3 regions of the Mesorhizobium sp. C277A genome follow, and region 1 is predicted to be linked to each of the others. Evidence: riboswitches for the same ligand, from Rfam matches in the RefSeq annotation. Region 1 holds a riboswitch; each other region holds the start of a gene.
The links. Region 1 has a riboswitch for thiamine pyrophosphate ahead of NKK52_RS04900 (YkoF family thiamine/hydroxymethylpyrimidine-binding protein). Riboswitches for the same ligand answer to the same signal wherever they lie in the genome.

Region 1 (10,470 bases):
GATGGCCCGGTTCGCAGCGTTGCGATGCTGGAGCGTGTCTGCACCGCCCGCGGCGGGGATTTCTTGCGCACTTTGAAGATTTCAGGCGAGCGGCCTCGACGGCGCTTGAAATATTGGGCTTCGCGTTCGTGCTTCTCGGCTGCTTCTCGGCTGTCGAAGGTGCCGAGATTGTCGCCGTCCAGCCCTTGACCACAAGGGCTAAGCCAAACCGCCAAGGCGCCTTAAACGAAGGATCCGGCCAGCCGGATCCTTCGAAATATCGCGATGCTCCGGCATCGCCTTCAGCTCATCCTTGGTCCAACTGGTGACGGCGTGGACGTCCCGGGAAACCTCTCGAAAGTATCCGCGGTCGCTGCCTTACACGTCGTCGAACGGGCCGCCGCGCCTCGCCAGATCGTGACCAATGGCGGCTTCCTCGGCGTCGTCGGGCAAGGCATCGTCACTGTCCTGGTAGGGGTTGTCGTCATCCTCCTCGGGCAATTCGCCTTCCTTCTCGACACCGGTGGTGTCCGGCAGGCTTTCCTCATCTGCTCCGTCGGGCAGGACCGTTGCGCCACGCAGCGCATCCCAATCCTGCCGGCGCGGCGTCGGCGCTTCCACCTCGTCATTGGCGATCCTGTCGCGGGCATCGTTTTTGCTCGGTGGCGCCTCGACCTCGTCATTGGGTTTTCTGTTTCGTTCTTCCATGATTGCCTCCTCCGGGCGGCTTTGCGTCGAGAAGGTGGAACTCACTTCCGGCTGTCAGGTTCCGGCAACCACTCCATCTCCGTGGAACCAATTGCCGCCAGTCTGCTTTGCCAAGGACTAGTCTGCTTTGCCAAGGAGATGAATCCAGAGGAGCTGGACCATGAAGACTTTCCCCCTCATCCCATGCGTGCTGCTCTTGGCGCTGGCCGACCCGGCGGCTGCGCAGGACAATGGCGACCAGCACGGCCCTGCCGCGCCTTGCCAGGCGCAGCCTCAGGACGATGGTCAGAAGCCGCCGGTCGCCAATGGCGGCGGCGAATCGACCAGCACGCTCGGTCCCTGCGGCGGCGTGCTGCAGCCGCCGCCCAGTGGTGACCAGGGTATGACGCAGCCGCCGCCGGACCAGGGCAAGACGCCGGTGATCAAGCCTGGCGAGGTGCCTGCGCAGCCGCCGAAGCAATGACCTTTGCTTGAAACTTCACGGCGTGGCACGAAGGCGGTCGGTTCCCGTCTTGGCCGGGCGACGCGGTCACCGGATCAATGCCGGCGCCGGCCGCAATCGCCCGGAATTGGAGCCGTGCATCATCCATGTCGAAGGTCTCCTGAGGGATTGTGCTTCAATGCGAATCTTGCGGGTGCGGGTTCTGCTGGCATGACCGGGAAGCCGATCAATTTAGTCTCCGCTTGCGGAACAAGACCGTACCGGCTGCGTTTGCCTCCAGGAGCCCGCCACCTCGATCTGCGCTGTTTTCGCCTCATGCGGGAACACGGCGGAGCTCGCCAACAACGACAGGAGACGAAGATGAAAACCATCCTTATTCCCGCCGTCGCCGGGCTCGCCATGATCGCTGGTATCGGCATTGCCGCCGCCGACGAGGTCATCGTCACGCAGCCGGCACAGCAGCAGGTGATCATCACCCCGGAACAGCGCACGGTCGTGCACCAGTACGTAAAGAAACATCCGCTTGCCTCGGTCAATCTGCTCGGCGTCGAATTGAATGTCGGCACTGCCTTGCCTGATACTGTCGAGCTGCAGGAGGTTCCCGACGTTCAGTACAGATACGCCGTCGTCGACAACCATACCGTGTTGGTCGACCCCAGCACGCGCAGGATTGTCGAGGTGGTCGAGTAACGCTCGACAACCTAACCATTCATCGGTGATACGGCCCTGTCGTTCTTCCTAAAAGGGCGGCAGGGCCGAATGATGAACATGATGAAAGGAGAATTGCCATGTTGCCGCATGTCGAGACCCCGAACTCCGCCAATGTTGCGGCGTGTTGCGACAAGTTGCTGGCCGAGCGCAACACGGCGCTGTTATCGATGAAGGAAGCGATCGCGCTCCTGCGGGAGCGCACCGGCACCGATCGTTCGGATGCCGACCTCGCGGGGCTGATCGTCAAGAAAGCGGCGCTGCTCGGCGTTGCGGTGATTTCCGACCCGCGCTGAGATGTCTCGTCACTCAAGACGCCGGCCGAATTTTCGGCTAACGTTTTCGTGGAATCTGGACCAACCGACCGGACCCAACCACGGAGGCTTAAGTGACGGACGACAAACAGGACCGCATTCGCCAGCGCGCGCACGAGATCTGGGAAAAGGCCGGCCGGCCTGAAGGCGCGCATCAGGAACACTGGGAGCAGGCCACGGCTGAAGTCGACGGCGCGGTCGCCAAGCCCAAAAAGGCGGCGAAGAAAGCTGACGCCAAGCCCGCCAAGGCAGCCGCCAAGCCAAAGGCAGCGAAGCCTGCCGCCGCAAAGTCCGGCAAAGCCAAATCGAAATAAGGCCAAGTCGAAATAAGTCAGTCGAAATAAAGCAAGGCCGGAATTCGCTGGCCGGGCCATCCTTGGCGCCCGCCGTTCAGGCGCGCCCGAGCCTCTCAACCTGACGAATTGCGCCTGCGACGGGCAGCGCAATTCCTTGTGTTTGGCGACAGGCGCCCTCATGCCTCCCAGGCATAACTCGACAGCGCAAAGCGAATGCCGGCAGCTGTCATGGCCAGTTCGCATTCGGTGATCTGGCGCAGGTGGCGCAGATAGCGCGTCACGGTCTGTGGCAGCCAGCCGGCGCAGGCCTCTACATAGGCGCGGCTGTGAACAAGGGTGCCGGTCGACAGCCTCTCGTCCTTCTCGGCAACGACTTTCAGATATTGGCGGATGAAGCGGATGTCGTCGGCGATGTCCTGGCTGGCCATTCGCCAGGCCCCGGCGAGGCGTTGGCACTGATCGAATGACAAGGGCAACAAAGGGGGCGGCAATAAAGGCGGCGGCAACGACGGAGATGACGGCAAAGGACGAGAGAGATCGGCGAAGGCAACATGGTTCGCTGTGCTCAAGGACATTCCTCTCTGCGAAAAGAGATATCGTACTTTATGTACGAATGAGCGTCAAGCCAATTTCGTACAGTTGGGACGATAACGCAACGAACTGACGAGTCGTCTGTTAACGCCCGGGCGCCCGGCACGTCTGGCCCAAAACACTTTCCCGCAGTGCCTCAACAAACGGCTTCCCCAATGCCGCGAACAATGCTTTAACCCGCCCATCCACAGGGGTGCTCCGTATCGTCGGGGCTGAGATGAGGGCGGCAAGCCTTCGGACCCTAAAGCTGATCTGGATAATACCAGCGGAGCGAGGCGGGCGATGTTTTCAGGCGCACAGATTTCCCTTTATCCCATGACCGACGATTTCGTCGGCGTCATCCTCGGCGCGCTCGGCGCGCTCGATCCCTGGCGCGACCGGCTGCGGATCGAAACCGATGACATCTCGACCCTTATGGTCGGGCCGCCCGAGGTGCTGTTTCCCGCCATGCGCGACCTGTTCGTCGCGGCGGCCAAAAGCGGCAAGCACTGCGTGCTTTCGGCGGCGGTCTCGCGCGGCTGTCCGGGCGAGCCCGACGATCCGATCTGCCGCTCCGACGAGACCGGCGGCCCCGCCATTCCGCTGGACGAGCGCAAGATCGCCGCGATCCGCGCTGTCCAGGCCACGCCGTCGACCGGCCAGCCGGTGGCGGCGCAGTTCTCGCTCTACGTTATGGGCACGGGCGACCATATGGACGAGATCTACGGCTGCATCGATTTCCTGAAACAGTCCGGCGTCTTTGAGCGCTCAAAGAACTTCTGCACCAAATTGCGTGGCGATGCCGGTGCGGTGTTTGCCACGCTCAACGAGGCCTTCTGCCGCTTCGGCCCCGGCGCCGGCCACGTCACCCTCGACATCACGATCTCGGCGAACAGCCCGAGCGCCGTCTGAGCCGCGGCTCAAGCGTCGTTCCTTGAGGATATTGCCGTGGCTGGTTTATCTGACCCATTGCGTGGAGGAGATGCCTCTGACCCCTCAGCACAAAGAGGAGGGGAGCCATTGGCGATTGGCGAAGACCGCGATGCCCACGAATCTCCCCCCTCGAGCAGGAGATGGCCGGCAGGCCAGAGGGGGTCCCAGCGCGTGGAGCGCCGACGTCCTTTTCGCATCGGCAAGGCGTGGGCGCTCTATGCGAGACGACCCCCTCTGTCGCCTTCGGCGACATCTCCCCCTCGAGGGGGGAGATTAGCCGCCGGCATCGCCAAGACCATCCCCGCCGCCTTCGCTTTCGCCCTGCTCCTCGCAGCCTGGGAGCTCTACGCCCGCTACGGCGGTGTCGCCCCCACCGTGCTGCCGGCGCCGTCGCGCGTGCTGCAGCAGGCCTGGGAGCATCGCGCCGCCCTGGCCGACAACACGCTGCCCACCATCCGCGCCACATCAGCCGGCTTCGCCTGCTCGTTGGTCGCTGCCTTCGTGTTTTCGGCGCTGGTCGATTTCTTGGCCCCGCTGCGCCGCGCGCTGTTTCCGCTGCTGATCGTCAGCCAGACCTTGCCGCTGGTCGCGATCGCGCCGCTCATCGTGCTGTGGTTCGGCTTCGGGCTGATGCCAAAAATCCTGCTTGTGGCGCTCGTCACCTTCTTCCCGATGATGGTCGCGCTGGTCGAAGGTTTTGCTGCGACCAGCAAGGAGATTTCGCAGATGCTCGCCGCCATGGGGGCAGGGCGCTGGCGTATCTTCTGGCTGGCGCGCCTGCCTTCGGCGCTGCCCTATTTCTTCGCCGGGCTGCGCATCTCCATCACCTACGCCGTGGTCGGCGCGATCTTCGCCGAATATGCGGGGGCGGCGAAGGGGCTGGGCATCTACATGCTCAATGCCAAGAACAACTTTCGGCCCGATCTGGTGCTCGCCGCGGTCGCCGTCAGCGCCGCGCTCACGCTTGTCTTGTTCGCCATTGCGGTGCTCGTCCAGCGCTTCGCCATGCCTTGGGAGAATGCAGGGAGCGAAAGCCGCGACGTCAGATCTTCGGGAGACAGCAGCCAATGACACGGCTTGAACTCCGCGACATCAGCAAAAGCTTCGGCGCGCTTGAGGTGCTCGCCGGCATTTCGCTTCATGTCGAGGCCGGCGAGTTCGTCTCCATTCTCGGCCCTTCCGGCGCCGGCAAGTCGACGCTGTTCCAGTTGCTGACCGGCGCGCTGAAAGGTGAGGGCGACATGCGCTTCGACGGCGCACCATTGCAGGGCAGCCCCTTCGCCTTCATGCCGCAGCGCGACGCGCTGATGCCGTGGCGACGCGTCATCGACAATGTGACGCTGGGGCTGGAAGTTCAGGGTCTTGGCCGCAAAGCGGCGCGCGAACGCGTCGCGCCGTTGTTTGCCGAGTTCGGCCTTGCCGGCTTCGAGCGCGCCTGGCCGGCGGAACTTTCCGGCGGCATGCGCCAGCGCGCCGCCCTTTTGCGCACCGTGGTGCAGCAGCGCGACATGCTGCTGCTCGACGAGCCCTTTGGCGCGCTGGATGCACTGACCCGCGCGGGTATGCAGCGCTGGCTGGAAGGCATGTGGCAGCGCCACCGCTGGACCGCGCTGCTGATCACCCATGACGTGCGCGAAGCCGTCTACCTCTCCGATCGAATCTATCTGATGTCGGCGCGGCCGGCCCGCATCATCGGCGAGATTGCCGTGCCGCTGCCGCGCCCGCGCACCACCGGCAGCGATGCCGCGCGCCAGGCCGTCGCGCTCGAAGCCGACATCCTCGACACGCTGCTCAATCCCGGGACTGACCGGCCCTCGTTCCCGCAGACCGCTCAAAGGAGTTTTTCATGACCGAATTCACACGCCGGCAGGCTTTGCTGCTGACGCTGGCTGCCGGACTGCCGCTTGCCTCTCGCGCTCATGCGGCTACGCAAAAAATCACCGTCGCGCTCGACTGGACGGTCAACACCAACCATGTCGGCCTGTTCGTTGCCCGCGACAAAGGGTTCTACAACGAGGCCGGGCTCGATGTTGAGATCCTGCCCTATGGCGATACTGGCGCCGGCACGCTGGTCGCCAACCGCATCGCCGATTTCGGCATTGCCGGCGTCGGCCTGTTCACCCAGCGGGCTGCCGGCGCCGATCTCAAGGCGGTCTACGCCGTGGTCCAGCAGGAGACCGGCCGGTTGGTCTTCAACGCGGATCGCGGCGAGATCAAGAGTCCCAGGAATCTCGACGGTCTGACCTATGGCGGCTTCGGCAGCGCCTGGGAAAACACGCTGATCTCGACCATCATCCGCCACGATGGCGGCAAGGGCGTTTTCGAGACGGTGACATTAGGCACCTCGGCCTATGAGGCGCTGGCCAACGGCTCGGTCGACTTCACGCTGGAGGTCTCGACCTGGGAAGGCGTCGCTGCCGAGTTGAAAGGCGTCAGGCAGCGCGGCTTCCGCTACGCCGACTACGGCGTGCCCGACGAGCACACCACCTTGATCGCCTCCAGTGATGCCTATCTCCAGGCAAATCCAAAGGCGGCGTCATCCTTTCTCGAGGCGACGCGCCGTGGCTATCAGTTTGCGGTCGATCATGCGCAAGAGGCTGGCGACCTGCTGATCGCGTCCAACAAGGACGCGCTGACCGACCCGGCGCTGATCCACGCTTCGCTGAAGATGCTCGTCGACGGGCACTTCCTCAGAAGCCAGGCCGGCGTCATCGGCACCATCGACAAGGCCAAGATCGAGGCGATCGGAACCTACCTCTTCAGGGCCGGCATTCTGCTTGACGCCGATGGCAAGGGGCTGAAAGAGCGGCCGGATTTCGGGGGGTATTTTACGAACGAGTTTTTGGGCGCGTAATCTCCCCCCTCGGGAGATGTCGCCGAAGGCGACAGAGGGGGTCGGTACGTCCTGACGCGACTTCCTATCGCGGACAGAGGACGTCAGCGCCTTACGCGCGGCGACCCCCTCTGGCCTGCCGGCCATCTCCCCCTCGAGGGGGGAGATTGCGCCTCACCGCCTTCTCCCTCACATATCGATCATCGAGCGCTTCACCCGGCCGATGATGGTGATGGCGCCTTCGAGCGCCGGCGGCGGGATGTCCATGTAGGAGGCCGGCTGGAAGGGCGGGTTCTCGTTGGGGCGGTAACGCTTGTAGGTGGCCTGGCCGGATTCGTCAGAAATGACGTAGCAGCCATTGGTCACCAGCCGCTTGTCCCTGAGGTTGACGAAGATGATCGAATCCGGTGGCGAGATCTTGTTCATCGACGGGCCGTCGACGCGCAGAGCAATCCATTGGCCCTGCTCCAGATCGGTGGTGGGGATGGTCGGATAGTCGCTGAGATTGACCACCATGTCCTGGCTGCCGAGTTCGCCGGCGCTGATCCATGAGACGATGGGCACATCGACGGTGGCCAGCGACGGCATCGGGATCTGCCGGCCCGACTCGTCAAAGCCGAAATGGCCCCCCGCAAGGCTGCCGCCGTCGCCGTTGAACAAGAGCCAGCCGGGATCGACGCCGAACAGGCGGCCGTATTTCTCCGCCGCCTTGCGCGACAGCGGCCGGTTACCGTTCTCGTGACTGATCAGCGTGTTCTTGTTGATGTCGCGCAATGCCCGCGCGGCGTCGCTCGGCGAGGCATAACCTGCCTCCGCCCGTGCCTGCTGCAATCTGTGCCTCGGTTCCTGCATCGTACAAATTGCCTGAATTTATCGTCCAGTACGTACGATTTCGCTTGCGTACGTTTCGTACATATCGTACGCTTAGCGCATGATCGAACAAACCGCAAGCGTTTCCGCAGGCATCCTCAGCTTTCTCCCATCGTCCGGGCTGTCCTCCTCCCCGGTCCGGACGCAAACCGGGGCTTCTGCCCCGGATCCGGTCGAACCGTCGTCCCCCCGATCGACCGGAACGGCCGGAGCCGCTCCTCTCCCGGCTCCGGCCACCTCTTCGGCCCATGGCGCCGCCGGTGCGCCAAGGGCTGTCTCCGGCGGGCAGGACCTTTCCTGCATCCGCACGGAAGATGGCACCGTCATCCTGTTCGACCGGCTGACGGGCAGGGCGGTTTCCGCCCTCACCAAAGCGGCCGCCGAAGCCGCCTTGCGGCATCTCGCCGGCTCGCTGCCGGCCGCCAGTATCGGCTGACCGCACCGACCATCCGCTCTGATTTTTCCCGTAGGCCCTCGGGGCCGGCGCTCGGCCTTTGCGCGCAATCAATGGATACCGACATGACTGCCTATACCGACACCGAATTGCAGGAGATCGCCGTCTGGCTGAGGGATGGCCTGTCGGCCACAGGGATCGCCGTCCGCTTCACGGCGCTGCGCGGCAGTCCGGTCTCGCGCAACGCCATCATCGGCATCGTCCACCGCAACAGCGCGTCGAAGACCATCGGCTTCGCCAACCCCAGAGGCGGCAGGTCGGGCGGCCGACCGAGGAAGAATGCGACGGCGCCGGCTGCAGCCAACGAGAACACGGCAGGGAAGATCCTGCCGGTTCAGCCGAGCAAGCCGGTAAGGCGGCCTGAAGTTTCGAAGCCGGCCGCACCGGCCACACCGGTCGCCAGGCAAGCCAGACACACGCCGGCCACACCGGTCGCCAGGCAAGCCAGACACACGCCGGCCAGGCCTTTGTTGCCAGCCCGTCCGGCGCCCTCGATCCCGGGCGAAGGACGGCTGGTGGTGGACGGCGAAGTCTATCGCTTCAATGTGCCGGCGCCGCGCCCTGCTTCGCTCGGGCGTCAGCCGCATGTCGCCGCCATGCGCTTCATCGACTGCCTGTTCAACCGCTGCCGCGCGCCGCTCGACCTGACGCTGGAGGAAGACCCCGACAACGATGCTCCCGGTAGCCGGCCAGGGCCGGAGATGCTGTGCTGCGGCCTGCGCACAAGGGCGCTGAAAAGCTACTGCGAATACCACCAGGCGCGCTTCCACCGGCCTGTGGTCGAGGTGGTGTGAGCGGCTGGGCTCCGTTCCTCGCCTCCGGACGACCCCACCAATGATCGTAAGCCGGCGGGACAGCGCCCCCCTCTGTCCTGCCGGACGTTCGTCGCTCGGAAAGCCAAGCAATTGGCTTTCCGTCCGCTTCGCGGACCACTCCTCAACCCCCACGACGGGGGCGATCGGATATCGCCGCCGATTTCGCCAATTGCCAACGTTGCAGAGGCGCAGGCGCCGAAACTGCCAATCTCCCCCCTCGTGGGGGAGATGCCCGGCAGGGCAGAGGGGGGGGCGAAGGAACGCCAACCTTCCGGCTCAACAACCCAATCCCACAAGGATCCCCCGATGAGCAAAAAAACCGCGCAGAAACGGCAGCCACCAAAACTCCCCAAAGGCGAAGTCGAGCAGGTGCGCATCCGCCGCGAGATCGGCCATGATTTCGCGCTGAAGGACGATCGCTTCGGCCGCAAGCGGCTGAGCGTCGGCACCGAAGAGGCGCGGCGCGTCTACGAGGTCTCCAATGACGGCTACACCGCGACCGGCGGCATCGTGCGGGTGCGCAATGTCGATCCGCTGGTCGGCATCACCTCACTGACGCGCCAGCAACGCGAGGCCGGCCAACGGTTTCGCGACGATTTTGAGCGCGCCTCGCGTGACGGGCTGCGGCCGATGTCGTGGGAAGAGCGCATTGACGGCGGCCGCATCAATGGCGGCATCCCCGACCGCGTGCTCAACGCCGGCCGCGCCCACACCCATGCCATCGCCGCCATGGCCCACTGGGAAGTGGCGGAGGTGGTTCGCAAAATCTGCCTCGAAGGCCAGTCGGTGAAGGCGCTCGCCGAACGCACCGGCGAGGGACGAGATGTGGTGGTGAAGCTGTTGAAGGTCGGGCTCGACCTTTTGGCCGTGGGTTACGGGATGATGCTGATGCGGAAGCCGCGATAAGGCCGGCAGCCGCGCAGGAAGTGGCCGGCCGGCAGATGCCGGCCGAACCGGTTTCACCCTATCGGATCACCGTTCGCAAACGCGAATTTCCTCGACGATCCTGTGATGATGGCGCCAATGCTTGACCAACTCTATGCGGCAATGGCGATGGTGCCTGTGATACCTGTGGTACCTGAAGCCGTTATCGTAGGCATTATACTGGTAGTAAGGGCGAGGAGCGTAGCGATCGTAATAGTCGCCATAGCTGTCATTGTAGTCATCGTCATAGTAGCCGTTGCCGATGCCGATCACGACGCGCCCGCCGGCATTCGCCGGGGCGATCATCGCCGCCGCCGCAGTGATAGCGATAGCCGAAGCAAGCAGGAGCTTTCTCATAGCTGCCTCCTATTCAAGGTTGCGCTAATATAACTCGCGGGGCACGACCTCGTTCCATAATTTTGCAAGATGCGAACGACCCCTGCGCCGTGCATTGCGAGGAAAGTCAGCGTCACCTCCTGTCAGCATCGTCCCCCGATTTTTGAACCCTTCGCCGCCCCAGCCATTAATCCGGCATGAATCAGCAAGGGAAGGACGAGACCATGCATGTCATTCTTGGAGGTACCGGCCATGTCGGCTCGGCGGCGGCAATGGCGCTGTTGCGGC
Region 2 (10,470 bases), 3.6 Mb from region 1:
CGGCGACAAGTTCCTGCAACAGTTCCAGCGTCTCCATGTCGAGATCGTTGGTCGGCTCGTCGAGCACCAGAAGGTTGGCCGGCCGCGCCAGAACACGCGCCAGGAGCAGCCGCGCCCGTTCGCCGCCGGACAGCTCGCGCACCGGGGTGCGCGCCTGTTCCGGCTTGAACAGGAAATCCTTCATGTAGGACACGACATGGCGCTGCTCGCCATTGATGACGAGGTTTTCGCCGCGCCCGTCCGTGAGATACTGCGCCAGGGTCTCGGCCGGATCGACCGCCTCGCGCTCCTGGTCGAGCGTGGCGATTTCCAGATTGGTGCCGAGCCGCACCGAGCCGGCATCGGGCTTCATCTCGCCGGTAAGCATCTTCAACAGCGTCGTCTTGCCGGCGCCGTTCGGCCCGACAAGGCCGACGCGATCGCCGCGCTGGATGCGGGTCGAGAAGCCCTTGACCACGGTCAGGTCGCCAAAACTCTTCTCGATGTTCTTGGCCTCGATCACCAGCTTGCCGGATTCGGCGGCGTCGCTGGCCACCATGGTGGCCGAGCCCTCGGCGCCGCGATGGCCGCGAAAACGCTGGCGCATGGTCTGCAGTTCGCCCAGGCGGCGCATGTTGCGCTTGCGGCGAGCCGTCACGCCATAGCGCAGCCAATGCTCCTCGCGCACGATCTGGCGGCCGAGCTTGTGCTGTTCGCGCTCTTCCTCTTCCAGCACAAGGTCGCGCCATTCCTCGAAATGGCCAAAGCCCTTGTCGAGGCGGCGGGTCTGGCCACGGTCGAGCCAGACAGTGGCGCGCGAGACGCGTTCGAGGAAGCGACGGTCGTGCGAGATGACGATCAGCGCCGAAGACGTCCGGACGAGCTCCTCTTCCAGCCATTCGATGACCGACAAATCGAGATGGTTGGTCGGCTCGTCAAGCAGCAGAATATCGGGTTCGGGCGCCATGACGCGGGCAAGTGCTGCGCGGCGCGCCTCGCCACCGGAGAGATCGTTGGGGTTCTCCGTGCCGGCGAGGCCGAGATGCTCCATCAGATATGTGGCGCGGTAGGGATCGTCGGCAGGCCCAAGCCCGGCCTCGACATAGGCACGCACATTGGCAAAGCCGTCCATGTCGGGCATTTGCGGGAGATAGCGCACCGTTGCCGAAGGCTGGCGGAAGACCTCGCCGTCTTGCGGCTCGATCAGACCGGCGGCAATCTTCAGGAGCGTCGACTTGCCGGAGCCGTTGCGGCCGACGAGCGCGATCTTGTCACCGGCGGACGCCGTCAGTTCGGCGCCATCGAGCAGCGGCGTGCCGCCAAAGGTCAGTCTTATGCCGTCGAGGTTGAGAAGGGGCGGGGCCATGTCAGCTTTCAGGCAAGGGGTAGGGGTGGGCGAGCAGCAGCGCGCGGCCATGGCCGAGCTCAATTTCGAGGCCGCCCCCGGTCTTGTTGGACTTGACCTCGTTCGAGATGGTCAGCGACGAGCCGAACACGACCTCGACATGGTCGAGCGGCCACTTCGCGCCGGACACGGTGAGGCCCGAAAGATCGGAAAAGCCGAGCACCGAAAACAGCGTTCCGTCGGCATAGTCGAAGCCGGCCTTGCCGGGCAGCAAAGGGGCGCCTTCCTGCGCTCCGCTGGTCAACAGCACTTTTGTGCCTGTCTCTGCCAGTTGAAGGCTGAGCGCCAGATGCAGGAAGGCGTGGTCGGCGCGCTTGCCGCCGAAAGCGCCGGCCAGCACCAGGCTGGTGGCGCCGCGTTCCAATGCCGCCGCGATCGCCAGTTCGCCATCGGTCTTGTCCTTTTCGGGAGGAAACACCTCCCGCGGCACGGCGGCGAGATCGGCAGGCAGGTCCGCCGGCACAGAATCGAAATCGCCGACCCACAGCTCCGGCATCAGGCCGATCAGGCGGCAATGACCGATGCCGGCGTCGGCGGCGATGACGCGCGTGCCCGCGACCTGGCGGTCGAGCCGCGGCGTGCGGACGAGATCGCCGCCAAGCAGGATGGTGAATGTGCTCATATCCGCTGGCCCTTACCAGCCCCGCCGACGAAACGGAAGGCCGAGCGGCACCGTCACTCTTTGTTGGAGCATGATCTTTTTCCGGAAACGGATTCCACTTTCCGGGATCATGCTCGGGCAAACTTCCGCTTGCGTGGCACCTTGGCCGGGCCTATGTGTCGAAACGCTCTAACGGGGTGCCGGACGCGATCTTCGCGGACCGGCTGAGAGGCAGTCTCGCCAACCCGCTGAACCTGATCCGGTTTGTACCGGCGGAGGGATTAGACGCTTCGGACAGCCCGACGCCTCAATTCCTTTCAACACGAATGAAGGAGGCGCCGATGCGCATTTTTTTGTCCCGTCTTGTCCCAGCGCTGGGGCTTGCTGTTTCGCTACTGGCAAGCCCTGCGTGCGCGCAGGAAAAACTCACGATCTATACCTATGAGAGTTTCACTGCCGACTGGGGTCCAGGCCCCCAGGTGAAGAAGGAATTCGAGGCCGAGTGCGGCTGCAGCGTCGACTTCGTCTCGGTCGCCGACGGCGTCGCGCTGCTCAACCGCGTCAAGCTCGAAGGTGCCTCGACCAAAGCAGATATCGTGCTTGGCCTCGACACCAACCTCACCGCGGAAGCCAAGGCTTCCGGCCTGTTTGTCCGACATGGCGCGGTGGCTGAAAACAACGTGCCGGGCGGCTGGAGCGACGACACTTTCGTGCCCTATGATTATGGTTATTTCGCCGTCGTCTACGACACCGAAAAGCTGAAGAGCCCGCCGAAGAGCCTGAAGGAACTGGTCGAGGGCGATGCCGCCGACAAGATCGTCATCCAGGATCCGAGGACGTCGACGCCGGGCCTCGGCCTGCTGCTGTGGGTCAAGTCGGTCTATGGCGACAAGGCGCCGGAAGCCTGGGCGAAACTCAAGGGCAAAGTGCTGACGGTGACGCCGGGCTGGAGCGAGGCCTACGGCCTGTTCACCAAGGGCGAGGCGCCGATGGTGCTTTCCTATACGACGTCGCCGGCCTACCACATGGTGGCGGAGAACACCGGGCGCTACCAGGCGGCCTCGTTCGAGGAAGGCGAGTATCTGCAGATCGAGGTCGCCGGCATCACCACCACGGGCGCGAAGAATCCGCTGGCGGCGAAGTTCCTGGCCTTCATGACCGGGCCGAAATTCCAGGATGTCATTCCGGAGACCAACTGGATGTTCCCGGCCGGGAAAACCGACAAGCCGCTCAATCCGGCTTTTGATAGGCTGGTCAAGCCGGCGAAGACCTTGCTGTTCAGCCCGGAAGAGGTCGCGGCAAATCGCAAGGCCTGGGTGGACGAATGGCTGGCGGTGATGAGCAAGTAGATTTGGCTGTATAGTCAAAAGATGAGTGCTCTACGGCGCCCCCCTCTGTCCTGCCGGACATCTCCCCCACGAGGGGGGAGATTGGCCTTTACGTTGACTTTCGCCAATCTCCGAAGCTGCAGGAATGAGCGGAGCGCTAAAACCGCCAATCTCCCCCCTCGTGGGGGAGATGTCCGGCAGGACAGAGGGGGGCGCGAAGGAACGCGACGCCCGGTAAAGAGTGCAACGCTCTGACCCCCGCATCACGGCCGGCATTGTCGCGCTTGCGGCAATCGCGCTGCTGATCGGTGGCGCCTTCGCCGGCCTTATCCGCGAAGGCGCGCACGACCTTTCCGGCGCCGCGTCCGCCTTTGACCTCTATCTCCTGCGCGTTGTCCGCTTCACGCTCTGGCAGGCTGCGCTCTCGACTCTGCTTTCCGCCGTACCGGCGCTCTTCGTCGCCCGGGCGCTGTCGCGGCATCCGCGCTTCTTCGGACGCGGCTTCATCCTGCAGCTATTCACTGTGCCCCTTGCCTTGCCGGCAATTGTCGGAGCGCTGGGAATACTGGCGCTCTATGGCCGCGCCGGTTATTTCGCCGCGATCGGTGGCCAGAGCTCGCCCGACATCTATGGGCTGTCGGGCATCCTCGTCGCCCACGTCTTCTTCAACCTGCCGCTGGCCACCCGGCTGTTCCTCGAAGCGCTGGGAACGGTGCCGGCCGATCAATGGCGGCTGGCGAGCCAGCTCGGCATGGGGGCGAGGCCAGCCTTCCGGCTGATCGAGTGGCCGGTGCTGCGCGCCGCGCTGCCGGGCGTCGCCGGGCTTGTCTTCATGCTTTGCATCACCTCCTTCACCATCGTCCTGATCCTCGGCGGCGGGCCGGCGGCGACGACGCTGGAAGTCGCCATCTATCAGGCGCTGCGTTTCGACTTCGATCCGGCGCGAGCGGTGACGCTGACGGTGCTACAGATCGCGCTGACTTTCGCCGTCATGCTGGCGCTGACGCGGCTCGGCGCCAATGTGACCGGCGACGCCAATTTGCCTGTCGCGCCGCGCCGCTATCACTTGGCCGGCAAAGCAGAAACAGCGTTCAACGCCGTCCTGATCGTGCTCGCCTTGCTGTTCGTCGCCGGACCGATGGCGGCCACCGTTGCCTCCGGCCTCGGCGCCGATCTCGGCCGGCTGGCGGGCGAGAGTGCCGTGCGTCAGGCGACGCTGACCAGCGCCGGTCTCGCCTTCTCGGCGGCGCTACTTTCGGTGGCGCTGGCACTGTCGCTGATCATGGCGCGGCGGGCACTGTCGCTGCGCCGCCGGTCCAGTGCCCGTTCATTGCTCGAACATGCCACCGACACCGGCGCCGGCTTCGTCCTCGTCGTGCCGCCCATCGTCATCGGCGCCGGCTGGTTTCTCCTGCTGCGCACGGTCAGCGATGTCTTTGCCATCGCGCCGGTCATGGTCGTCACCGTCAATGCGGTGATGGCGATGCCCTTTGCCATCCGCGCGATGCGCCCGGCCTATGATGCGGCGAGCGAGCGCCATGAAAAGCTGTGCGCGCAGCTCGGCATTGCGGGCTGGAACCGGCTGCTTCTGGTCGACTGGCCATCGCTCCGGCGGCCGCTGGCCACCGGCTTTGCCTTCGCCATGGCACTGTCGCTCGGCGATCTCGGCGTCATCGCGCTGTTCGGCAGCGATTCGGTGCAGACCTTGCCCTATCTCCTGCTGGCGCGCATGGGCAGCTATCGCACGGCCGATGCTGCCGGGCTGGCTTTGCTGCTCGGGGCGGTCTGCCTTGCATTGGTGGTCGCGGCAGACTGGCTGGGACGGGGAGAGAGATCGTGACGTCCGCTGTGGAGAAAGGCACGACTGTCCGGCTGGACAAGGTCTCGTTCAGCTATGGCGAAACGCCATTCCTGTTCGATGTCGAATTCGATACATCTAAGATCACCGCCATCATGGGGGCAAGCGGTTCGGGCAAATCGACCTTGCTCAATCTGGTGGCTGGTTTCGAGACGCCGGAGTCCGGTCGTGTGCTGATCGGCGCCGCCGATGTCGGCGCCGAGCCGCCTTCGGCGCGGCCGGTGTCGATGGTATTCCAGGAAAACAATCTGTTTGCTCATCTCTCGGTGGAGAAGAATGTCGGGCTCGGCCGCTCGCCATCGCTCAACCTGACCGACGCCGATCGCGCCGCAATCGCCGAGGCGCTTGACCGCGTCGGCCTGGCCGGCAAGGAAATGCGCCTGCCGCGCGAACTCTCCGGCGGCGAAAGGCAGCGCGTGGCGCTCGCCCGCGTTCTGGTGCGCGACCGGCCAGTGCTGCTGCTCGACGAGCCGTTCGCTTCGCTCGGGCCAGCACTGCGCGACGACATGCTCGACCTGGTGGCCGGCGTTCATGCCGAGCGGGCGATGACGGTGCTGTTCGTCACGCATCAGCCGGAAGACGCTCGCCGTATCGGCGAGCAGATGGTTTTTCTGGACAATGGCAGGGTTGCCGCGACGGGACCTGCCGGCGATTTTTTCGACGGCACTGGCCCTGAAGCGTTTCGGCGCTATATCGGCGCAAGTTCGGGCGGATCACGCGATATTGCCCGGAAGCGGACATAATTTACGACCAAACCGGCTACAGGTGATGTGGCGCTTGCTTGCCATGGTCCAGTCGATGTGGCTAGGTCCGCTTAGTACTGGTCCGGCACGAGCCGTGATTTGCCCCTACAGCGCCGCACCCGGCCGGATGCGTAAACGCTGTAGGTTTTTTGATGTGTGCAGGATTGCCAACGAAACCGATTTTTCGCTGGCGCGGACCCCGGTCCAAATCATGCGCCGAGAGCTGAAGGAACGCCGTGCTGCCGACCGGCACTGACACTTTGAAACGCAGACCGCTGGTGCGCTTCCTCGCGCTGGCCGGCCTTGCCGTGGCGCTGGCCAGCTGCCAGATGTTCACGCCTCCCGAAGTGCAGGAATCCGGCTTCCAGCCTTCCGACAAGCCGATCACGGTCGACAATGTCGCCGCCAACAGCAAGCTTGCCGAACTGGCGAAGGCACAGCATCCGCGCATCCTTGCCACCTATGGCGGCGAATATTCCGATCCCAAGCTCGAGCGCATGGTGGCCAAGGTTGTCGGCAGCCTGACCGTGGTGTCGGCCAATCCGACCCAGACCTATCGCATCACCATCCTCAATTCGCCCAACGTCAACGCTTTCGCGCTGCCGGGTGGCTATCTCTACGTCACCCGCGGCCTGCTGGCGCTGGCCAATGATTCGGCCGAACTCGCCGCCGTCATCGCGCATGAGATGGGCCACGTCACCGCCAATCACGGTCTGCAGCGACAGCAGCTCGAGGCCGAGGAAGGCCTGGCGACCAAGGTGGTCTCCGATGTGCTGGGCGACAGCCCGACCGCCAAGCAGGCATTGATCCGCGGCAAGCTGAGGCTGGCGCAGTTCTCGCGCAACCAGGAGCTGGAGGCAGACGCCATCGGCATCAAGTCGATCGGCGAGGCGGGTTACGATCCCTATGCCGCCGGGCGTTTCCTGCAGTCGATGTCGGCCTACACCGATTTCCGCTCGATCAGCGGCGCCACCGACGCCAGCCTCGACTTCCTGGCCACGCACCCCAACACGCCGCAGCGAATTGATCTGGCGCAGCGCCACGCCCGCCAGTTCGGCGCGCCGGGCATCGGCACCCGCGACCGCGATTCCTTCCTGGCCGGGATAGACGGCCTGCTCTATGGCGACACGCCGGAAGAGGGCTATGTGCGCGGCCAGACCTTCCTGCATCCGGGCCTCGGCGTTTCGTTCACGGTGCCCGACGGCTTCATCATCGACAATTCGGCGGCGGCGGTGACGGCGACCGGTCCCGGCGACATGGCGATCCGCTTCGACGGTGTGTCGATCGACAAGGATCGTGCGCTGACCGACTACATCAGAAGCGGCTGGGTGGCCGGTCTCGACGAGACCAGTGTGCGCCAGGAGACGATCGACGGCAACCAGGCGGCGACCGCGCACGCCGGCGCCGATGGCTGGCAGTTCGACATTGCGGTGATCCGCGCCGGCGGTCAGGTCTACCGGCTTTTGACAGCGGCCCCCTCGGCCAGCACGACACTCGATCCGGTGGCACGCTCGGTCAGCGGTTCGTTCCGCGTGCTCAGCCCCGCCGAGAAGGCGGCACTGAAGCCGCTGCATATCCGCGTCGTCACGGTACAGGCCGGGCAGACGATGGGCACACTTTCGGCGCAGATGGTCGGCGTCGACCGCAAGCTCGATCTGTTCCGCGTGCTCAACGCGATGTCGCCGGGCGCCTCGGTTTCGGCCGGCGACAAGGTCAAGATCGTCACGGACAGATAGCGCCGGTCTTCGTCAGAAACCCCAGCCTTCGTAGTGCTTTTTTCTGAGATAACTTTTCTGAGATAACTTTTCTGAGATAACTCGGGGTACCCCGTTCCTGGCAATCTCAGGCCGCCATGAACTCCGGATTCTGCTTCACCAGCGCGAGCTTGAGCTTTTCCATGGCGCGGGCCTCGATCTGCCGGACACGCTCCTTGGAAATGCCGAGCGTCTCGCCAAGCGCCTCAAGCGTCGCACCTTCGTCGCTCAGCCGGCGCTCCTCGATGATCCTGAGTTCGCGGGCATTGAGCGCGCGGAGCGCCGTCTTCAGCCACATCAGGCGCCGTTCGACGTCGATGGTGTCGCCGGCGACCTCGTCAGGCAATGGATCGTCCGAAATCAGGAAGTCCATCCGCTCGGTGGTGCCAGCTTCGTCGGCGAGCGGTGCGTTGAGCGAAGAGTCAGGTGCTGAAAGCCTGGAATCCATCTTCGCGACATCGGCCTCGGAGACGCCTAGGGCTACCGAGACTTCGCGGTAGAGCGTGGCGTTGGAGATCGGCTCGGCGCCATTGGCAAGACGGGCGCGCAGGCGCCGCAGGTTGAAGAACAGCGCCTTTTGCGCCGAAGAGGTGCCGCCGCGAACGATCGACCAGTTGCGCAGGATATAGTCCTGCATCGAAGCGCGGATCCACCATGTCGCATAGGTCGAGAAGCGCACCTCGCGCTCCGGCTCGAAACGCGCGGCTGCTTCCAGCAGCCCGACATGGCCCTCTTGGACCAGATCTCCGAGCGGCAGGCCGTAATGTCGGAACTTCGAAGCCATGGAGATGACCAGCCGCATATGGGCGACGGTGATCTGATGCAGCGCCTGCTGATCCTGGTCCTCCTTCCAGCGCAAGGCGAGAACATGTTCCTCATCGCGCTCGAGGTAGGGGGCTTTCATTGCCGTGCGGACCATGGTCCGTCCTGCCGTGTCTTCGATCATGCCGCGCTCCTGCTCCCGGACATTTTCGGACGGCCTGGCGGCCGTTATCTCTGTTTGACGCAATTCCGAAGGAAACCGCTTTCCCACTTTCCTGGAATTGCTTCGGGCCTAGCGCAGCCAAGGGTTCTTGAAATGGAAACGCGGCGCCCTACAACAAGCCATGAACGTGCCATACCGGGGATTGGTTCCGCCGCCGAGGGCGGTTGTTTAGTGCGGTCCGACAGGGCGCATCGACACCGCAGATCGGGACTATTGGCACCGATCGGAGCTGCTTTGAGAATCTGATTTCTGGATCGCCGTTTTTTTGAAATCTGGTTCCTTATTTTGCTGCGCTGTATCTGCCAGTTTCCGGCTCTCACAAGCGCCGGACACCGGCCAAGGACGGGATCACATAGAAATGAAATGGCTCAATTCGCTCATCATCGCCGGAACGCTGCAGGTTCTGGCTGTTACATCAGGCCACGCCGGCGCCAATCTCGACCAGATCAAGCAGGCCGGCACACTCAAGGTCGGCACCGAAGGCACCTATGCGCCCTTCACCTATCATGATGCTTCCGGCGCGCTGGTCGGCTTCGACGTCGAGATCGCCAAGGCGATCGGCGACAAGCTCGGCGTCAAGGTCGAGTTCCTCGAAGGCAAATGGGACGGGCTGATCGCCGGCCTCGACGCCAACCGCTACGACGCCGTGATCAACGAGGTCGGCATCACCGACGCGCGCAAGGCCAAGTACGATTTCTCCGATCCTTACATCGCCTCCAAGGCCGTGCTGATCGTGCGCGGCGACAACACCGACATCAAGACCTTCGCCGACCTCAAGGGCAAGAAGTCGGCACAGTCGTTGACATCGAATTTCGGCAAGCTCGCCGAGACCAACGGCGCCGAACTTGTCGGCACCGACGGCTTCGACCAGTCGATCCAGCTGCTGCTCACCGGCCGCGCCGACGCCACCATCAATGACAGCCTGTCTTTCCTCGACTTCAAGAAGCACAAGCCGGACGCCAATGTGAAGATCGCCGCGCAGGAAGAGAACGCCGACTATTCCGGCGTCATCGTGCGCAAGGGTGATCCGGAGCTGGTCGCGGCGATCAACAAGGCGCTGGCCGACATCAAGGCCGACGGCACCTACAAGAAGATCGCCGATACCTATTTCGGCCAGGATGTCTCGCAGTAAAGACCATCTCCCGGCGGTTTGCCGGCAATGACAAATAGCGGCGGGCCGTCTTTGACGGCTCGCCGTTCTTCGCATGATATGAGAAGCACACAATCGCACTGCCGTCACCGCGGCGGTCTGTGAGGGAGGAGCCGTTCGTGCCGCACTGGCTACACCTGATGCTGGACTCGTTGCCGACACTGCTGTGGGCGGCGTTGATCTTCACCGTACCGCTGACATTGCTATCGTTCGCACTCGGCCTGTTCGTCGGCCTGGTTGTCGCCCTGGTGCGGCTGTTCGGCCCCAAGCCTCTGGTTGCCGTGGTCCGCTTCTATGTCTGGATCTTCCGCGGCACGCCGCTTCTGGTGCAGCTGTTCCTGATCTTTTACGGCCTGCCTTCGGTCGGCATATTGCTGGACGCTTTTCCGGCGGCGCTGATTGGCTTCACCCTCAACATAGGCGCCTACAGTTCGGAAATTATCCGCGCCGTGATCGGCTCGGTGCCGAAGGGCCAGTGGGAGGCGGCCTATTCGATCGGCATGACCTGGAGCCAGGCGATGCGGCGCACCATCCTGCCGCAAGCCAGCCGCGTCGCCGTGCCGCCGCTGTCCAACACCTTCATCTCGCTGGTCAAGGATACGTCGCTGGCCGCCGCCATCACTGTGCCGGAGATGTTCCAGGCGGCGCAGCGCATCGTCGCCACCAC
Region 3 (10,470 bases), on a different contig from region 1:
GCGCGCCTCTTCGATCGCGGCCCGGCAATCGTCTGCGCCTATCAGTGAATCGATCCTGTCGAAGATCTGCAAGCGTCCTCACTCTCCCTAAGCCAGCGCATCGAACGCCGCTGATGAATGAGTCTTCAACAAAGAACAGGGTCGCGTTTCGCGAAAAGGCATCGCTCCGCAAAGTGCGCGTTGATGAAGCCTGGTGCGTTAAGCGACAAGTGAATCCGACCTTGACAAGACATCTTCGAAGGCGAGTGAGCCGGCCCACGCCCGCGTGCCGCGACCCTCAATGCCGAGGAAACTGTGCTGCACTCGTCGGAGGCAACCAGTTCCTCTCTATTCTTCCCGCCGCCACGGTTCAGCCTAGATTACATGCGAAACGACAATAACGGAAAGCAAAGGTTCGCAAAATGAGTAGGGTGGCTGGATCAAACGAAGATTTGGCTGCACCAAGGACCTTTGGGCCACTTCTGCAGCCGACCTTTCGTTCGATCTGGCTCGCGACGCAGGTTTCAAGCCTCGGCTGGTTGATGCAGACTGTCGCTATCAGCTGGCTGATGGCAACGATTTCGACTTCCGATCTGATGGTTGCGCTGGTGCAGGCTTCATCGAACCTGCCCGCTTTCATTTTGTCCGTGTTCGCCGGAGTTCTCGCCGACAATTTCAGCCGGCGCCGGGTCATGTTCGCCGGTCGCTGCCTTATGGTGATTGCCTCTGCGATGCTGACCGCGTCCGTGGCGCTGGGCTTTGTCAATCCGTGGATTATCCTCGGCTTCAGCTTCTTGATCGCAAGCGGCGGTGCTCTCAATGATCCGGCCTGGCAAGCGTCGGTTGGCGATATCGTGGATCGACGCGATGTTCCCGCTGCCGTCACCCTGCTTTCTGTTGGCTTCAACACCGTCCGGACTGTGGGTCCGGCGCTCGGCGGCATTGTGGTTGCTTCGTTTGGGCTTATGGCGGCATTCGCCGTAACCACGCTCACCTATTTCGTACCCTTGGCTACTATTTGGCGCTGCAAGTGGAAGGTTCGTTCTTCCCCTCTTCCCCGCGAGTCGATGAGGACGGCAATTTATGACGGGCTGCGCTTCACGGCGATGTCATCGGAGATCAAGGCAGCGATCGCGCGCGGAACCCTCTTTGGCCTGGCGAGCATCGCCATACTCGCGCTGCTGCCGGTGGTTGTCCGCGACCAGCTGGGAGGAGGCCCGCTTGCCTATGGCGCGCTCATGGCTGGCTTCGGGACCGGTGCCGTCTTGGCTGACCTCTCCAACAGCCTGTTCAGACGGAGCTTGTCGCAAGAAAGGCTGATGAGGCTCTCCTGCGTGGCCTGTGCGGCGTGTTCTCTCTCCCTGGCACTGACATCTTCGATTGCCGTGGCGGCAATTGCACTCGCCTTGGGCGGCGCGGGCTGGGTGACCGCCTGGTCCGGGGTTGGTGTGAGCGTGCAGCTGGCGAGCCCGCGCTGGGTCGTGGGGCGCACCATCTCGATCTACTATGCTTTGATAGACGGCGGCATCGCGCTCGGCAGCTGGGTGTGGGGCACGGTGGCCGAAAACCATTCGTTGACCTGGGCGCTGGAGGGTTCCGCTGGAGCCCTGTTGATCGTCGCTGCAGCCGGCGTTCTCTTTCCTCTTCGAGAGCGCCGCGACTCCGAGCCCGATCCCTTGGAGGAATTCGATGCCCCAGCTGTCTCTCTCAATTTGAAGCCGAGGAGCGGCCCGATCGTGGTCAAGGTCGAATATCTGATAGCCGAGAGAAATCTCGAGGCCTTCCTCGACCTCATGCGGCAGCGGCGCCACGTACACAGCCGCGTCGGTGCTCGGAACTGGACGCTCCAGCGGAACCTGCAGAAGCCTATGCATTGGACAGAAACGTTTCGCACGCCGACCTGGACGGACTACCTTCGCCTCAATCATCGTCTGACGGAAGTGGACAAGGAACTGGACGAGCGTGTCTTTCAGCTGCACGCGGCCGAGACCCCACCTCAAATGACACTTTCCATCGAGCGGCCGACAAGCTCGGCCCGCAAGCCCGAGCACTCAGCTTTTCGCCATCCCCGTCATTGAAGCCTGGCCGGCATCTCTGTCATCAATCGATTGGCTACGAGCGCGACCGGTCGCCCCCGACCCTCAAGACCATCGACATCGAAGCGGCCGCGAGTTGCCTATAAAACCTTACTGCACTCTTATTGTTTGTGACGCATGCGGGTGGTGAGCGGTTTTCACAGCCCATTTCCTGCTACAAAGCTAGCTGGACACTTGAACCACTGAATTGCCGATCAAACGCTCTCGGATACTGGTGCGAGTATGAAATCAAACACGGGCTCAGGCTGGGCAGGCTTTGGCTCCCGCGGAACAACCGGGTAAGCTACGATCGCTTGGGCATGTTCAGCGAGCGCGGCGGGTGTCATTCCCAGCGCTTTCTCCCACAGGCCGCCCGGCACTCTCACCAACTGACGAAAAAGCCCTGCAGCTCTTGTCGCATGGCGCGCCGCTGCGACCCGCTTGCCCTCGCGGATCTTCACCCCGGCCGCCGCTAACAGGATCAGTCCCTTGAAGAACATGCGGTGCTGAGCACTTTGTTTCGCAGCCTGCCAGAGAGGCTCCCAGGCTTCATGGGCTTCCCAGTAGTAGCCGTGATTGAAAAGGTCGATTCCCCATAGAAACACATCTGAGCCAAGCGCTTCGCCAACGGCGACGGTCACCGGATCTGATCGGTAACTGTGGCCCAAGGGATCGCGCACCGGATGCGGATATTTGCCGGGCAGATACGCATAGCTCGGGAAACTTTTTTCGGGCAGCAAGCGAGGGCGAAACATAGACCCAGCAAACATGAAAGTGCGTTAAGGGGCAATTCATGCTGACCGCGTCGTGACAGGGAAGCAGTCGTAACCGGCTTGTAAAAGGTGCCGAGATTGGCCAAAACGCGCTTTGCCAAATGATGACGTTGGGTAAGCGGCTGACGCAAGGAGAAGATATGATTTTGCGACTGAAGGAGCGGCTCGGCAAAAGGTTTGAGGAAGAAGTCCAATTCTTCAAAGGCTGGCAGAAGGACAAGAAGGGCGTGGGAGCCCTTATTCCCACTTCGGTTTATGCGGCACGCCGGATGGCAAGCGTGGTGAACCCACGGTCAGGATTGCCGATTCTGGAGCTTGGCGCGGGAACCGGTGTCATCACAAAGGCGATCCTGGCTAGGGGAATCAAGCCGCGCCAGCTGGTTTCAGTCGAATATTCCAGGATTTTCTACGACGGCCTGGTGCAACGCTCCCGAATGTGGACTTCAGATTGGGCGACGCATTTGCGCTGGACAAAGCTCTGGGTGAGCGCAAAGGTGAACAGTTCGATTGTGTTATAAGTGCAGTCCCGCTGTTGAGCTTTCCAATGCAACAGCGTGTCGCGCTGGTTGAGGATCTGCTTGCCCGTATTCCTGCGGGCCGGCCGCTAATTCAGATCACATATGGACTTCTGTCGCCGGTGATCAAGATGCCAGACCGTTACGTGGTTTCCCACTATGACTTCGTCGTCCGCAACATACCGCCGGCACAGCTCTGGACTTATCGTCGAGCAGTCTAGCCAAATCTGGACGGTTTTCCTTCTCTGAGGGTTCCGCTGGGTGGTGGCCTTCCACCCAAACAGGATGTGGACAGAGCAGGGGCAGATGCCAGACTGCCAAGAAGACGAAGCGGTCCTGGTTTGATTTGACAGTGGGCGGGCCAAATGCGCTTGACAAAGCCGCGCCGGCCCGTTCAACCTGAGGCATTCACCAGGGGAGTCCCGGCAAGGGGCTGAGATACTGCTGGCTTTCGCGGCGCAGTGACCCGTTGAACCTGATCCAGTTCATACTGGCGTAGGGACGGTGCAAGCGCTTTGCGGGAGTTACGCCCGAGGTCCTGTTTCGGCAGGTCGACAGAAGCGTCTTTTCATCCTTCCGGCACAGAACTGGGTCTCCAATGCATGAGCAAAGGAGCCTCAAGATGAATGCCCTCACCCCTGCCGTGTCGACGGGACCGCTGCCCGCCTCGCGGAAGATCCACAAGCCCGGCACCATCCACTCGCAGATCAAAGTGCCGATGCGCGAAATCTCCGTCCATCCGACAGCCGGCGAACCGCCAGTCACCGTCTACGATCCGTCGGGCCCCTATACCGATCCGGCTGTCGAAACCAGCATCGAAAAAGGCCTGGCTCGGCTTCGCCACGAATGGATCTTGGCCCGCGGCGATGTCGAGGACTGTGACGGCCGCCATGTCCGGCCGGAGGACAACGGATTCGCGACGGGCGAACGCCTGACGCCGGAATTTCCCATCCGCCACCGACCGCTCAGGGCCAAAGCAGGCAAGGCGGTGACGCAGCTTGCCTATGCGCGCGCCGGCATCATCACACCCGAAATGGAGTTCGTTGCCATTCGCGAGAACCTTGGTCGCGAGATCCTGCACGGCAAGCTTGAGCGCGACGGCGAGGCTTTCGGCGCGACACTGCCCGATTTCGTCACGCCCGAATTCGTGCGTGACGAGGTGGCGCGCGGACGGGCGATCATTCCCGCCAACATCAACCATCCCGAGAGCGAGCCGATGATCATCGGCCGCAATTTCCTGGTCAAAATCAACGCCAATATCGGTAACTCCGCCGTCACATCGTCGATGGCGGAAGAGGTCGAAAAGATGGTGTGGGCGATCCGCTGGGGCGCCGATACGGTGATGGACCTGTCGACCGGCCGCAACATCCACAACATCCGCGACTGGATCGTGCGCAACGCGCCGGTGCCGATCGGCACGGTGCCGCTCTACCAGGCGCTCGAAAAGGTCGGCGGCATTGCCGAGGATCTGACCTGGGAGGTCTACCGCGACACGCTGATCGAACAGGCCGAGCAAGGCGTCGACTATTTCACCATCCACGCCGGCGTGCGGCTGCATTATATCCCGCTGACCGTCGACCGGGTGACGGGTATCGTCTCGCGCGGCGGCTCGATCATGGCCAAATGGTGCCTGCACCATCACCGGGAAAGCTTCCTCTACGAGCACTTCGCGGAGATCTGCGACATCGCCAGAGCCTACGACGTCTCCTTCTCGCTCGGCGACGGTCTTCGTCCAGGCTCGATCGCCGATGCCAATGACGCGGCGCAGTTCGCCGAGCTGGAGACGCTCGGCGAGCTGACGAAGATCGCCTGGGCGAAGGATTGCCAGGTGATGATAGAGGGCCCCGGCCACGTGCCGATGCACAAGATCAAGGCGAACATGGACAAGCAACTCGCCGTCTGCGGCGAGGCGCCGTTCTATACGCTCGGACCGCTGACGACCGACATCGCGCCGGGCTACGACCACATCACCTCAGGCATCGGCGCCGCGATGATCGGCTGGTTCGGCACCGCCATGCTCTGCTACGTCACGCCCAAGGAGCATCTCGGCCTTCCCGATCGCAACGACGTCAAGATCGGCGTGATCACCTACAAGATAGCCGCCCACGCCGCCGACCTGGCGAAGGGCCATCCGGCAGCGAAGGTCAGGGATGATGCGCTTTCGCGCGCGCGCTTCGAGTTCCGCTGGGAGGATCAGTTCAACCTGTCGCTCGATCCCGAAACCGCGCGGTCCTTCCACGACCAGACCTTGCCCAAGGAGGCGCACAAGCTGGCGCATTTCTGCTCGATGTGCGGACCGAAATTCTGCTCGATGCGTATCTCCCACGACATCCGCGCCGAGGCACAGAAAGAGGGCATGGCGGCGATGGCGGCGAAATACCGCGAGGGCGGCGATCTCTACCTGCCGGCGGACGAGACCGGCGCACCGCTCATACCTCAGCCACGTGAGCCATCATGAAGGTCTTGGTCAAAGGGGCGGGCGTTGCCGGCCTCACCGCCGCCTTCGAGTTCGCCGCACGCGGCGCGGCGGTTACCGTTGCCGAGACAAGGCCTGCCCTTGGGGGCAATGCGTCGTGGTTCGCCGGTGGCATGTTGGCGCCGTGGTGCGAGCGTGAAAGCGCCGAGCAGCCGGTGCTGGATCTCGGACGCGACGCCGCCGACTGGTGGGACGCCGCAACGCCCGGCTTGGTAACACGACGGGGAACGCTGGTCTTGGCCTCGCCGCGCGATGCGGGCGAGCTCGACCGGTTCGCCAGCCGCACGACGGGCTATCGGCGCGTCGAGGAAGATGAAATTGCCTTGCTGGAGCCCGACTTAGCCGGCCGCTTCCGCCGCGGATTGCTCTTCCCCGCTGAGGGCCATCTTGATCCGCGCCAGGCGATGGCAGCACTTCATGACAAGCTCGCGGCCACGGGTGTTGAATTCCACTTCGGCGCCGACGCGCATCATGTTTTTGGTTTCGATCGTCAGATCGACTGTACGGGAATGGCGGCACAAAATGACTGGCTGCGCGGCGTTCGCGGCGAAATGCTCACCCTGCGTACCCCTGATATCTCGCTGTCGCGCCCTGTCAGGCTGCTGCATCCGCGCTTTCCACTGTACGCAGTGCCGCGCACCGACCACCGTTTCATGATTGGTGCGACGATGATTGAAAGCCAGTCCGTCGGACCGGTTACGGCGCGTTCGATGATGGAACTGCTGGGTACCGCCTATGCCCTCCACCCGGCCTTTGGCGAGGCCGAGATCGTTGAAACCGGTGTCGGCGTCCGCCCAGCCTTTCCCGACAATTTGCCGCGCGTCGAAACCAAGGGTGAAATCATCGCGATCAACGGGCTCTATCGTCACGGTTTTCTCCTGGCTCCCGCCATGGCGCGCCAGGCTGCCGACCTGGTTTTCAGTCAAGACAGAACCAAGGAGCTTGCTCATGAAACTGATGGTCAACGGCGAAGCGCATGAGGTTGCCGCCACCACGCTGGCCGAGCTGCTTGCCGCGCTTGACTATGAGGGCGATTGGCTCGCGACCGCCGTCAACAACGACCTCGTGCACAAAGCCAACCGGGCGGAATTCCAATTGAACGACGGCGACCGGATCGAAATCCTCTCGCCCATGCAGGGCGGCTAGGCCATGATCGAGCTTTATGGAGCCGAGCTTCCCTCCCGCCTGCTTCTTGGCACGGCTCAATATCCTTCGCCGGCCATCCTTGCCTATGCAGTCAGGGCATCGGGCACGGCGGTGGTGACCGTCTCGTTGCGCCGTGAAATGGCAGGCGGCAGGGCCGGCGAAGAATTCTGGTCGTTGATCCGCTCGCTTGGTGTCAGAATCCTGCCCAACACTGCTGGCTGCCACTCCGTCAAGGAAGCGGTCACGACCGCACAAATGGCGCGCGAAGTCTTCGGTACGAACTGGGTCAAGCTCGAAGTGATCGGCAACCACGACACGCTGCAGCCGGATGTTTTCGGTCTGGTCGAAGCCGCCCGCATCCTGTGCGAGGACGGGTTTGCGGTCTTCCCCTATACCACCGACGACCTTGTCGTTGCCGAGCGGCTGCTTGCGGCGGGCTGCAAGGTGTTGATGCCGTGGTGCGCGCCGATCGGTTCCGCTCTCGGACCGATCAACATCACGGCGCTGCGCTCGATGCGCGGACATTTCCCTGATGTTCCGCTGATCGTGGACGCGGGGCTCGGACGGCCGTCGCACGCGGCAACCGTCATGGAGCTCGGCTTTGACGCCGTACTCCTGAACACCGCGGTCGCCAAGGCGGCCGATCCGGTCGGCATGGCGCGTGCGTTCGGCAAGGCGGTCGAGGCCGGTCGTGAAGCTTTCAGCTCGGGTATGCTTGAACCGCGCGACGTCGCCGTGCCATCGACGCCGACCATCGGCAGGGCCGTTTTTTCATGAAGCTCGATCCCTTCTACCTGATCGTCGACAGCGCTGACTGGGTCGAGCGGCTGGTCCCGCTCGGCGTCAAGGTGGTTCAGTTGCGCATCAAGGATAGGGACGAGACCACGCTGCGGTCGGAAATCCGCCGCGCGAACGACGTCTGCGCGGTCCATGGTTGCCAACTGATCGTCAACGACTATTGGCGCACGGCAATCGAGGAAGGCTGCGACTTCGTCCATCTCGGCCATGAGGATTTGGCTGCGGCCGACCTGCTGGCGATTAAGTACGCCGGATTGAAGCTCGGGCTTTCCACGCACGATCATCTAGAACTGGAAATGGCCATCGCTGCCGAGCCCGACTATGTCGCGCTCGGCCCCATCTATCCCACCGTCCTGAAGCAGATGAAATGGGCGCCGCAAGGGCTCGAGCGGATCAGCGAGTGGAAGCATCGGGTGGCGCCGATCCCATTGGTCGCCATTGGCGGCCTCAACCCCGATCGGCTCGACGGTGTTTTCGCGGCTGGTGCGGACACCGCGGCGGTGGTCACCGACATCACGTTGAATGCCGATCCCGAAGCGCGCACGCGAGAATGGATCGAAAAGACAAAGCCATGGCGCTGAGGCGAGAACCGCATGTGCTCGTGGTCGGCGGATCTGACTCCAGCGGTGGGGCTGGAATTGCACGCGATATCGAGACGATCTCTTCCATTGGCGTCCGCACCTGCCTGGCTGTCACAGCGCTGACGGTGCAGACGCACGAAGCCGTGATGAAAATCCATCCTTCGCAGCCCGATCTTGTGGCCAATCAAATGCGCGCCGCGCTGCAGGCCAACAAGGTGGCGGCAATCAAGATCGGCATGCTTGCAACGGCCGAGATCGTCGTAGCCGTCGCGGCTGTGCTCCGCGAAAATCCACAGGTGCCGGCAGTACTCGACGCGGTGCTGGCCTCGACGTCAGGCCGGGCGCTGCTGGACGCAAGGGCCATCGCCGCCATGAAACGCGACCTGATGCCCCTTTGCCGCCTCGTCACACCCAATCTCATCGAGCTGGCGCTTCTTGTTGGCTTAGAGCCAGCGGTTGATGAAGACGGCGCGGTGTGGCAAGGCCAGGAATTGCTGGTGGCCGGGATGCAGGCCCTGCTGATCAAGGGCGGCCACGCGGCGGGACCCCGATCGATCGATATTCTGTTGCGCCCCGATCACGAACCAGTCCGCTTTGACACGCCGCGTCTTGCCGCATCGATGCGCGGGACGGGCTGCATGCTGGCCAGCTCGATTGCGGCACATCTGGCGAAGGCGCAATCAATCGAGTACGCCGTGCGCCAGGGCAAGCTCTTTGTGTTAGAAAAGCTTCGGAAAACCCCAGCCGAATAGCCGTAGAGCCGGCTCAAGCGTTCAGCGGCTGACGCTGAAATGGAAGCCGTAGCCCTCCTGCCCTTTTTTCACAGGGCGTGACGGGATGAGGCCGCTTTGCAGATCGGAATTCAGCGGCGCCGAGACAAGCTGCCCTGCCAGGCCGGGAAAGTAACGGGACCCTTCCTGCGGCGAAGCGCACTGCCAGTCAGGCATGGGGATGCACTTGTGCCTCCTGGCGAGTGTGAGGCCGCAGGAGCGAGGCATTTCAGCGCGGCGGGGGCCGCCGGATCTGGCCCCGCAGTGCTGGAGCAAAGCAAAGGCCGGTTTGAGTGGGTGGGGAGAGAGGGCCGCGCGCCTCTCTTCCCGCTACATAGGAAAGGTGCCGCTAGGCACATCCATGTCGGCGCAGCCGTGCCGCGAAGCGGCCCAAGAAAGAAGAGCGTACAAAACGGAAGCACCGAAATGCCCGCCAGCGGGACCAAGTCAGATCGGTGCAGGAGAAAGACCGTGGCCCTGAGACCGGCTCAACAGGGCGACCGTAGGAGCATCAGCAACGCGCCGCCGTCAGGCGGGATGCGGAACGGACGGCCCCCGGCGAAGGGCGCCGTTCTCTTTGAGCTGCGACCCTGGTGAGCGCCTTCGTGCCTAAAGCTGTGCCGTCGGGCTAAGCTTCAGCTTCAGATCGTTCTGAAAAGCCGAACATGGTTCGTCGAGGTAACCCTTGAGGGAAGGATCCTTGTCGGGTTCCCTGTTTTTCGACAAAATCGCCCTGCAGAATTTATATTGCGATTTGGCGGCGTCGCACTGCTGGGTGTCCGCCTTATAGCAAGCGTGGACCAAAACGGCTCCCACGTAATCATGCTCGACGTTGTTGGAAGAAAGGTGAGTCTGAATGTCTTGGAGAATGGCAACTCCATGGGACATCCCATCTGCTCCGGAGTAGGTCATTACGAGTTGACCGGGTCGTTCAAAGCCGCTTACCGAGCCGCTCCCTGCAACGTTCTCGTAGGTGCCAGACAAATCCGGGGCCGACGTGAATGTCACCTTGAAGGGGTGCCCCAGGCCGACGGGGGTGACATCCGTAAAGTCGGGACCGTAGTACACCGAGAGATACCACTCGCCCTCTGTAAGAGCGTTGGGGGCTTGCCCGAGCCCAAGGCGCTGCATGCTCTTGTCGATGACAGTCCGAACGAAGTTGGACGTGCCCTGCTGGATGCCTCGCCGAAGCCGGTCCAGATGAAGGCGCCTACGGCCAACACAGCCACACCCAGCAGGCCGAACCTCGCACCTGTTGACTTCGTTTCACGCCCGGGCTCGATTTCCGGCTGGTCCTGAATCCGCCCCTCGCAACGCTCGTCGGGAACAACTTGGGACCCGATTATGGGCCCCAAGG

Region 2: it holds a riboswitch for thiamine pyrophosphate, as region 1 does, so the genes downstream of both, thiB (thiamine ABC transporter substrate binding subunit) here and NKK52_RS04900 (YkoF family thiamine/hydroxymethylpyrimidine-binding protein) in region 1, are expected to answer to the same signal.
Region 3: it holds a riboswitch for thiamine pyrophosphate, as region 1 does, so the genes downstream of both, thiC (phosphomethylpyrimidine synthase ThiC) here and NKK52_RS04900 (YkoF family thiamine/hydroxymethylpyrimidine-binding protein) in region 1, are expected to answer to the same signal.

The regions. Positions count from the first base shown of each region.
Region 1 covers NZ_JAMYVW010000002.1:987,024-997,493, forward strand. The annotation lists gene NKK52_RS04870 (hypothetical protein) at 358-687, opposite strand; gene NKK52_RS04875 (hypothetical protein) at 848-1,150, shown strand; gene NKK52_RS04880 (DUF1236 domain-containing protein) at 1,490-1,819, shown strand; gene NKK52_RS04885 (hypothetical protein) at 1,918-2,133, shown strand; gene NKK52_RS04890 (DUF2934 domain-containing protein) at 2,226-2,465, shown strand; gene NKK52_RS04895 (hypothetical protein) at 2,624-2,875, opposite strand; TPP riboswitch at 3,218-3,330, shown strand; gene NKK52_RS04900 (YkoF family thiamine/hydroxymethylpyrimidine-binding protein) at 3,321-3,929, shown strand; gene NKK52_RS04905 (ABC transporter permease) at 4,185-5,021, shown strand; gene NKK52_RS04910 (ABC transporter ATP-binding protein) at 5,018-5,800, shown strand; gene NKK52_RS04915 (ABC transporter substrate-binding protein) at 5,797-6,804, shown strand; gene NKK52_RS04920 (LexA family transcriptional regulator) at 6,973-7,635, opposite strand; gene NKK52_RS04925 (hypothetical protein) at 7,715-8,089, shown strand; gene NKK52_RS04930 (GcrA cell cycle regulator) at 8,173-8,901, shown strand; gene NKK52_RS04935 (DUF6456 domain-containing protein) at 9,229-9,828, shown strand; gene NKK52_RS04940 (hypothetical protein) at 9,895-10,203, opposite strand; gene NKK52_RS04945 (NmrA family NAD(P)-binding protein) at 10,407-10,470, shown strand, end outside.
Region 2 covers NZ_JAMYVW010000002.1:4,573,996-4,584,465, reverse strand. The annotation lists gene NKK52_RS22575 (ABC-F family ATP-binding cassette domain-containing protein) at 1-1,345, opposite strand, end outside; gene NKK52_RS22570 (thiamine diphosphokinase) at 1,347-2,006, opposite strand; TPP riboswitch at 2,169-2,283, shown strand; gene thiB (thiamine ABC transporter substrate binding subunit) at 2,327-3,334, shown strand; gene thiP (thiamine/thiamine pyrophosphate ABC transporter permease) at 3,555-5,153, shown strand; gene thiQ (thiamine ABC transporter ATP-binding protein) at 5,150-5,914, shown strand; gene NKK52_RS22550 (M48 family metalloprotease) at 6,244-7,650, shown strand; gene NKK52_RS22545 (RNA polymerase factor sigma-32) at 7,757-8,614, opposite strand; gene NKK52_RS22540 (amino acid ABC transporter substrate-binding protein) at 9,012-9,785, shown strand; gene NKK52_RS22535 (amino acid ABC transporter permease) at 9,923-10,470, shown strand, end outside.
Region 3 covers NZ_JAMYVW010000004.1:265,768-276,237, reverse strand. The annotation lists gene NKK52_RS30940 (hypothetical protein) at 1-72, opposite strand, end outside; gene NKK52_RS30935 (MFS transporter) at 402-2,057, shown strand; gene NKK52_RS30930 (DUF309 domain-containing protein) at 2,270-2,794, opposite strand; partial or broken gene pmtA (phospholipid N-methyltransferase PmtA) at 2,968-3,563, shown strand; TPP riboswitch at 3,746-3,862, shown strand; gene thiC (phosphomethylpyrimidine synthase ThiC) at 3,965-5,800, shown strand; gene thiO (glycine oxidase ThiO) at 5,797-6,798, shown strand; gene thiS (sulfur carrier protein ThiS) at 6,767-6,964, shown strand; gene NKK52_RS30905 (thiazole synthase) at 6,968-7,741, shown strand; gene NKK52_RS30900 (thiamine phosphate synthase) at 7,738-8,343, shown strand; gene NKK52_RS30895 (hydroxymethylpyrimidine/phosphomethylpyrimidine kinase) at 8,334-9,095, shown strand; gene NKK52_RS30890 (hypothetical protein) at 9,723-10,244, opposite strand.